One region of the Nitratireductor aquibiodomus genome, then DNA from elsewhere that is predicted to be linked to it. Evidence: predicted binding sites of a transcription regulator. Region 1 holds the regulator's gene; the other holds the start of a gene.
The links. The regulator PhoB, encoded in region 1, activates phosphate uptake and scavenging genes when phosphate is short. The targets are predictions, from matches to a motif close to TGTCATNNANCTGTCAT.

Region 1 (4,153 bases):
TTTTTCTGAACTGGTTCAACCTGCCGCGTTCAGCTCCGCTGGTTGGTGGCATGGTTCTGGCGCTGATGACGCTGCCGACGATTATCATCGCGTCGCGTGCAGCGCTGCGCGCGGTACCACCGTCGATCCGAGAGGCAGCTCTTGGTGTCGGCGCCTCGAAGATTCAGACCGTGTTCCATCACGTTCTGCCGCTTGCGATGCCGGGCATTCTGACCGGAACGATCATCGGTATGGCCCAGGCGCTTGGCGAGACCGCCCCGCTCCTCATGATCGGTATGGTTGCCTTCATCGTGGACATTCCAGGCGGTTTCACTTCGCCGGCCACGGTCCTGCCGGTGCAGATTTTCATGTGGGCTGATTTCCCGGAGCCTGCCTTCCAGCAGAAGACCTCCGCGGCTATCCTGATCCTTTTGGGCTTCCTGGTATTGATGAACGCCGTTGCGGTCGTCTTGCGCAAGCGTTTCGAACGCCGCTGGTAACGGAGTAGGAGATATGAACATGCTGACGGATGCGGCCGTGGAAGAAGCGGTGCAGAACAGGGCAGAAGACCTGCCGATTAAGATGCGCGGATCGAAGGTCCGGGTGTTCTACGGCGAAAAGCAGGCGCTTTTCGATGTCGATCTCGATGTTCGCCAAAAGCAGGTAACGGCGCTGATCGGCCCTTCGGGTTGCGGAAAATCCACCTTCCTGCGCTGCCTCAACCGAATGAACGACACGATCGACATCTGCCGGGTGGAAGGTGAGATCACGCTGGACGGACAGGATATCTACGATCCAAAGGTTGACGTGGTTGAACTGCGTGCCCGCGTGGGCATGGTGTTCCAGAAACCCAACCCGTTCCCAAAGTCGATCTACGAGAATATTGCCTATGGGCCGCGCATTCACGGCCTGGTCTCATCCAAGAGCGCGCTGGATGAAGTGGTCGAGTCCAGCCTGCAGAAGGCCGGTCTCTTCAACGAAGTGAAGGACCGTTTGCATGAGCCCGGCACAGGTCTCTCCGGCGGCCAGCAGCAGCGTTTATGCATTGCGCGCGCCATCGCGGTTTCGCCCGAGGTGATCCTCATGGATGAGCCGTGCTCGGCTCTTGATCCCATCGCCACCGCCAAGGTGGAAGAGCTGATCGACGAACTGCGCGAGAACTACACGATCGTCATCGTCACGCACTCCATGCAGCAGGCGGCGCGCGTGTCGCAGCGCACGGCCATGTTCCATCTGGGCAATCTTGTCGAGGAAGGTCCGACGGACAAGATGTTCACCAATCCGGATGACAAGCGCACCCAGGATTACATCACCGGCCGCTTCGGTTGACGCACAGATAAGGAACCAGATCATGGGCGAGCACACAGTCAGCTCCTTCGATGAGGAACTCGGTGAGATCGACCGCCTCATCCGCGATATGGGCGATCTCTCCGGTGCGATGACCCGCGCCTCAACCAATGCCCTGCTCAACTCCGACACTGCGCTCGCGCAGCGTGTCATCTCCGACGACACGATCATGGATGCCAAGCAGCGCGATCTCGACGAGCGCGCGATCACGCTGATCGCCAAGCGCCAGCCGATGGCGCAGGATCTGCGCAGCGTTGTGGGCGCCATTCGCATGGCAGCCGACCTGGAGCGTATTGGCGATCTCGCCAAGAACATCGCCAAGCGCGTGAGCGCGGTCGGGCAGAGCGCCACGCCGCGCACGCTCGCCCATTCCATCGATGCGATGGCAGGTCTGGTGCTGCATCAGGTCAATGCGGTGGTCGAGCACTATGTGAAGCGCGATGCCGAAGCGCTGATCCGGTTGCGCGACGAGGATGAGAAGATCGACATCCAGTATACGTCGGTGTTTCGCGAACTGCTGACCTACATGATGGAGGATCCGCGCAACATAACGTCGTGCACGCATCTTCTGTTCTGCGCCAAGAATCTCGAACGCATCGGCGATCACGTGACGAATATCGCCGAAAATGCCTATTATGTGGTGACGGGGGAACAGCTTCCGGTCCAGCGGCCGAAGCTCGATGAAACACAGATGACGGTCGATGCGGATGCGTAGTCGGCCGTAGCAATGCCCTAGGAGAATGCCTTCCATGATTGCCCCCAAGGTCATGGTCGTTGAAGACGACGAACCGCTCTGCGTCCTGCTGAAATACAATCTGGAGGCCGAGGGTTATCAGGTAGAGATGATTTCGCGCGGCGATGAAGCCGAGGTGCGCCTGCAGGAAAATGTTCCGGATCTGCTCGTTCTGGACTGGATGGTCCCGGCTGTGTCGGGTATCGAACTTTGTCGCCGGCTTCGCATGCGCCCGGAAACCGAGCGCCTGCCGATCATCATGCTCACCGCGCGCGGTGAGGAAAGCGATCGCGTGCGCGGACTTTCCACCGGGGCCGACGATTATCTCGTGAAGCCCTTTTCGACGCCGGAGTTCGTGGCGCGTGTCCGCGCGCTCCTGCGCCGGGCCAAGCCGGAAGTGCTGTCAACGGTTCTCTCCGTCGGCGACATTGTGCTCGACCGGGAATCGCACCGCGTTTACCGGCGCAAGAATGAGATCCGTCTCGGACCGACAGAGTTCCGCCTTCTGGAATTCATGATGCAGCATCCCGGCCGCGTTTTCTCGCGCAGCCAGCTGCTCGACAATGTCTGGGGTGAAACGATCTATATCGACGAGCGCACGGTTGACGTTCATGTGGGCCGGTTGCGCAAGGCCGTGAATCAGGGCCGGCTTCCCGACGTGATCCGCACCATTCGCGGCGCCGGCTACGCTATCCGTGAAGCCTGAGACAGACCGACACAAAAACCCCGGCGCGGTTGCCGGGGTTTTCATATGCTGTTGCAGTCGGTCCGGTCACTTCATAAGCGTGCTCGCGGGCCTGCCATGTTCGTTCCGAGCAACCGCAAAGCTCGTCACCGGCTCAAGGGTGGCCGTCAGCTTGCCGTCGTCCGTAATGTCCCATTCCAGAACCGCGTCGTCGTAGACGAGCGCCGGATCAACGTAGACACATGTCGCCATAACCTGCGGAGCCTCATTTTCGAGCTCGCGCATCGAGAGAGGCCTTTCCGCCTCGCACTCCTCGAACGTCTCATAGACAGGCGTGGGGGCGGGCAGTTCGCGGCATTCGGCCACGTTGCCGGAGCAGCCGACAATCAGAAGAAGCGCAGCGATGTGTTCCATGGCGTTCTCCTTTCACTGTCTCCCCGAAGCGGAAGCCATGGATGGTCCGCCTCGCCGGGTGCCGCATTCGTTTACGTTGCGTCCCTTTGTTTAGCCGCGTCTCCTCAGCAGTCCCATGATCAGGGAAATGGCAAGAAGAGCGAGGAAAATATAGAACAGAATCTGCGCTATCCCCGCTGATGCACCAGCAATCCCGCCAAAACCGAGCGCGCCGGCGATGAGCGCCACGACCAGAAATATAAGTGCCCAGTAAAGCATGCTGTCTCTCCGTTTAGTTATGGATGCTAAACGCCTGCGCACGGAGATTGGTTCCCGGCCGAAAGAAAACCGGCAAAATAAAAGGCCGCCCGTGGAGGGCGGCCCTTAGCAAGCGGTGAAGCCAGCACTCAATCAGGCGGCGGCGCGTGCCTGGTGATCGAAGAACAGCGCCTGACTGATCAGCGCCTTGACCATTTCAGGACTGAACGGCTTGGTTACCAGGAAAGTCGGCTCCGGGCGTTCGCCGGTCAGCAATCTCTCCGGGAAAGCCGTGATGAAGATGACGGGAACGGTCGCCGCTTCGAGAATTTCGTTCACGGCATCGAGGCCCGAGCTTCCATCCGCAAGCTGGATATCAGCAAGCACCATTTTCGGCTGGGTCTTCGCGAACATCTCGACGGCCTGCTTGTGCGTGCGGGCGTTGCCGACAACCCGATGACCGAGGCTTTCGACCATCTCCTCGATATCCATGGCGATCAGAGGCTCATCCTCGATGATCAGGATATCGGTTGCCACCTGGCGGGAAATTTCTTCGCTGGCATCGTGCAGCATTGCGTTGATGCCGTTGAGATCGGTCTCCAGAATCTCCGCTGCCTCCTCCGGGCGAAAGTTCTCGACCGCTACCAGAAGGAATGCCTGGCGTGGACGCGGCGCGAGGGATGACAGATTGCTCGAGGCGCGCTGCTCCCAGGCGGAGGTAGGGGCGTTGTCGGGCACTCGCACATCAAGCGTTTCGA
Region 2 (4,153 bases), 910 kb from region 1:
TTTCAGGCTGCCATCGTCATAGGGCGAGGGCAGGTCGAAAAGGGCGCGCCAGATTTCCCAGCCATCGCGCGGCAGCATCTGACCCACGAAATCGAACAGATAGGGCAGTCGGTCGAAGAACTTGCCGGCGTTCGATTCATTGGCAAACCAGAGCGAACCGCTCATGGCGAGAACCATGAACACGATGCCGCCAATGGTGTAGAGCCGGCGGCGTCCGGCCAGTTCGCGCCAGTGGCGCTCCACGGCCTGGCCGGCTTCGGAAAGAAGCGGGGAATGGGTCGTTGCTGTCATGTCTGGCACGCCTGTGCGACAACGCCGCCGGCACGGGCCGGCGGCGTGTCAGATTGCGGGAAAGGGATCAGGAACCGATCTTGGAGCGACGGGCGTCGATGATCGGCTCGTAGAATGCCGGCGTCACTTCGGTGTAGCCCTTGTAGTCGCCGCCCTGGATGGCCGCGAAGCACTCCGGATCGGCTTCCGGCATTTCCATCATGAAGGTCTTGAACTTGTTCTTCATGTCGGCGTCCATGGAGGTGCGAACCACGACCGGACCGTTCGGGATCAGCGGGGACTTCCAGAGCTCAACCAGATCGTCCATGTCGAGAATACCCTTCTCGACCATCTTGTGCAGGTTGCCGGAGGTGTAGCCGTCGGAGAACTCGCCAACACCGGAAGCCCAGGTCGTGCCGGCGTCGAACGTGCCCTTCACCACTTCGAGAACCAGATTCTCGTGGCCGCCGCCGAAGCCGGTCTCGCCAAAGAACTCTTCAACAGAAGCGTTGATGGCCTTGGGGAGCGTGACGGCGGGTACGAGGTAGCCGGAGGTGGAATCCGGGTCGGCGAAGCCGAGCTTCTTGCCCTTCATGTCTTCCAGCGACTTGATGCCGGAATCCTTGCGGGCCACCATGACCGAGTGATAGCCGGTCGAACCGTCGGTCTGCACCGTTGTGAGGATCGGCTCAACGGCCTTCGGGTCTTCCAGATAGACCTTTGCATAGCCCGAAGCGCCGAGCTCGGCATAGTCGAGCGTGCCGCCGAGCAGGCCCTGGATCACGCCGTCATAGTCGGCAGCCGGGAACAGAGCGACCTTCTCGACGCCCAGAACCTCAGGAAGCTTGTCGACCATGCAGGAGAAGTTGCGCAGGCGGTCGGCTTCGTTTTCGCCGCCGAGAATGCCGATGCGGAATTCCTTCAGGTCTTCGGCCTGTGCGCCCCCGACCATCATTGCGGTGAGCGCTACGGCGCCCATAAGAGCTTTCTTGAACATGACGTCTCTCCATTTGGGTGCCGGCTTTTCCCGCCGGCGGGTTTTCAGGCAGAGCGGCCCGTTACGCGGGCCAGGCGATCCCGTAGGTCAGACGGCGGCGAGCGCCGGTTGCGCCTGACCGATCGATTTCCTTGCCGGCTGCGGAGCCGGAACATTGATGCTGGTGGAGGTAATGGCTTCGGAAAGCTCCGCGCCTTCCTCGCCGCCATAAATGGTGCGCACCGCTTCGCTGGTCAGCGCCTCAGGCGGGCCGTCGAAAACCACCGCGCCCTTGGCCATGCCGATAATGCGGTTGCAATAGGCGCGCGCCGTGTCGAGCGTGTGCAGGTTGGTGATGACGGTGATGCCTTCGCGGGCGTTGATGTCGGCCAGCGAGTCCATAACCACCTTGGCGTTGAGCGGATCGAGCGAGGCGATCGGCTCGTCGGCGAGGATCACCTTCGGTTCCTGCATGAGAGCACGGGCAATCGCAACGCGCTGCTGCTGACCGCCGGAAAGGGTGCCAGCGCGCTGCAGCGCCGTCTGGGCGATGTCGAGGCGCTCCAGTGCGGCGATGGCGCGGATGCGCTCCTCGCGGGTGAACATGTTCATCAGGTTGAGAACGGTGGAACGATGGTTGAGGCGCCCGAGCAGGACGTTGGTCAGCACGTCGAGGCGCGGCACCAGATTGAACTGCTGGAAGATCATGGCGCAATCGCGCTGCCAACGGCGCAGCTCCGCGCCTTTAAGAGCCGATACCTCTTTGCCCTGAAATGAGATCGAGCCTTCGGACGGATCGATCAGCCGGTTGATCATGCGCAGAAGCGTCGATTTGCCGGCACCGGAGCGGCCAATGATGCCGACCATCTGGCCCTGTTCGATTTCCAGTTCCACGTCGCGCACGGCCGTGTTCTGTCCGAAGCGTCGGGTGACCTGTCGAATTTCAAGCATTTGCTGATCCCGTTAAGCGCCTTGTTGCGGCTCTCCCGCGGGCTTTCCGCCCTTGTTGCTCTTTCGCCTAATGGGTGTGGATGAAACCTGGATGTCGCCTGGATGACGGTTTTTTGACAGTACACAGCTCCTACAGACACGGGGTGGTACGCATCGAATGCGGTTCTCTGCCGGATGTGTTAAGGGGTCCTGCCGCTAAGGGGCGCTGTCTGGAGGGAAACAAACCATGAGTACGAAGCATTCCGGCAAGTGTCTGTGTGGCACGGTGAGATTTGAGATCTCAGGCACATTCGAGCGCTTTTATCTGTGTCACTGTTCACGATGCAGGAAAGGGTCGGGCTCCGCCCATGCGGCAAATCTGTTTTCGAGCGAGGCCGAGATCACCTGGCTTTCAGGCGAAGACTGTATCGAGAGTTATCGCGTGCCCGATGCGCGGCACAGGAGGAGCTTCTGCCGAACCTGTGGTTCAGCCCTGCCGAGGGCGGAGGCCGGTGGCGCGATGATTGTCGTTCCTGCTGGCAGCCTCGATACGCCCGTTGACGTGCGCCCCAATGCGCATATCTGTCTTTCCAGCCGGGCGAACTGGGATGACGGGCTGGATGAGGTAACCCGGCTGGACGGCCTGCCGGGGTGATGCGCGAAAGGGTTAGCGAGGGCCGCAGAGCCGATTCTTTGCCGCGGCATACTCGTCTGCAAGCCGGTCCACGAGCGCGCCTGCGCCGGTGATCTCGCTCACCGCACCGACACCCTGTCCGCTGCCCCAGATGTCGCGCCAGGCCTTTGCGTCGGCGCTGGCGAAATTCATCTTGGAGGGATCGGCTTCCGGCAGATTGTCAGGGTCCATGCCGGCTTTCACGATGGAGCCCTTCAGATAATTGCCGTGCACGCCGGTAAAGAGGTTGGAGTAGACGATATCGGCTGCGCGCGAAGAGACGATCATTTCCTTGTAGTCGCCCGGCGCACGCGCTTCGTGCGTGGCGATGAACGGCGAGCCGATATAGGCAAGATCCGCGCCCATCGCTTCGGCGGCGAGCACCGCACCGCCATTGGCAATGGCGCCCGAGAGAAGCAGCGGTCCGTCGAACCACTGCCGGATTTCCTGCACCAGCGCGAAGGGCGAGAGCGTGCCCGCATGACCGCCGGCACCGGTTGCCACGGCAATCAGTCCGTCAGCGCCCTTTTCGATCGCCTTGCGTGCATGGCGGTCGTGAATGATGTCGTGCAACACGATACCGCCATAGGAATGGACGGCCTGGTTCACTTCCTCGACCGCGCCGAGCGAGGTGATCACAATCGGCACCTTGTGGTCCACGCAGACCCTCAGATCGTGCTCCAGCCGGTCGTTGGAACGGTGAACGATCTGGTTGACCGCAAAGGGGGCGGAGGGGCGATCCGGGTTCTGTGCGTCATGCGCGGCCAGCTCTTCGGTGATCTGCGAAAGCCACTCGTCGAGCTGTTCCTTGGGGCGGGCGTTGAGCGCGGGAAACGAGCCCACCACGCCAGCCTTGCACTGCGCCACCACCAGCGGCGGATGCGAGATGATGAACAGAGGCGCGCCGACCACGGGCAAACGCAATGTGTCAAAAACGGCCGGAAGCGCCATGAGCAGTCCCCTTAATTGACGTATTCGTAAACGTCAAAGCTTCTACAGCATCTCACCCCGTATTGAAAACCTCCGGTCGCACATTTTGTGCCGATGCTTTCTCAGGCGGGCGCGATGTCGTTGTGCCGACGCGCGATGAAATCCTTCATCGCCGCAAGCCCGGCTTCAATACCCCTGCGTCCGAAGCCAACGCGGAAGCGTCCCGCGGGGGTCTCCATCAGCTCTGAACGGTAGACCGAGGCGGGCAACAGCAGAACGCCCGCCTGCTCCACGAGATCATGACAGAAACGCTCGACACCGTCCCGCCCGTTGTAGCGTGGATAGGCAACGCAGCCGCCATCCGGGTGCCGCCA

Region 2: a site for PhoB is predicted at 2,300-2,316, ahead of phnC (phosphonate ABC transporter ATP-binding protein). Genes of this name have one in related genera too.

Annotation. Positions count from the first base shown of each region.
Region 1 covers NZ_FNSL01000001.1:2,070,615-2,074,767, reverse strand. Annotated here, with positions in the region: gene pstA (phosphate ABC transporter permease PstA) at 1-479, shown strand, start outside; gene pstB (phosphate ABC transporter ATP-binding protein PstB) at 493-1,308, shown strand; gene phoU (phosphate signaling complex protein PhoU) at 1,331-2,041, shown strand; gene phoB (phosphate regulon transcriptional regulator PhoB) at 2,079-2,765, shown strand; gene BLW55_RS09840 (hypothetical protein) at 2,832-3,158, opposite strand; gene BLW55_RS09835 (DUF1328 domain-containing protein) at 3,249-3,416, opposite strand; gene BLW55_RS09830 (response regulator) at 3,549-4,153, opposite strand, start outside.
Region 2 covers NZ_FNSL01000001.1:2,984,975-2,989,127, forward strand. Annotated here, with positions in the region: gene phnE (phosphonate ABC transporter, permease protein PhnE) at 1-291, opposite strand, end outside; gene phnD (phosphonate ABC transporter substrate-binding protein) at 359-1,267, opposite strand; gene phnC (phosphonate ABC transporter ATP-binding protein) at 1,355-2,197, opposite strand; gene BLW55_RS14235 (GFA family protein) at 2,424-2,831, shown strand; gene BLW55_RS14240 (NAD(P)H-dependent flavin oxidoreductase) at 2,844-3,800, opposite strand; gene BLW55_RS14245 (aminotransferase class I/II-fold pyridoxal phosphate-dependent enzyme) at 3,902-4,153, opposite strand, start outside.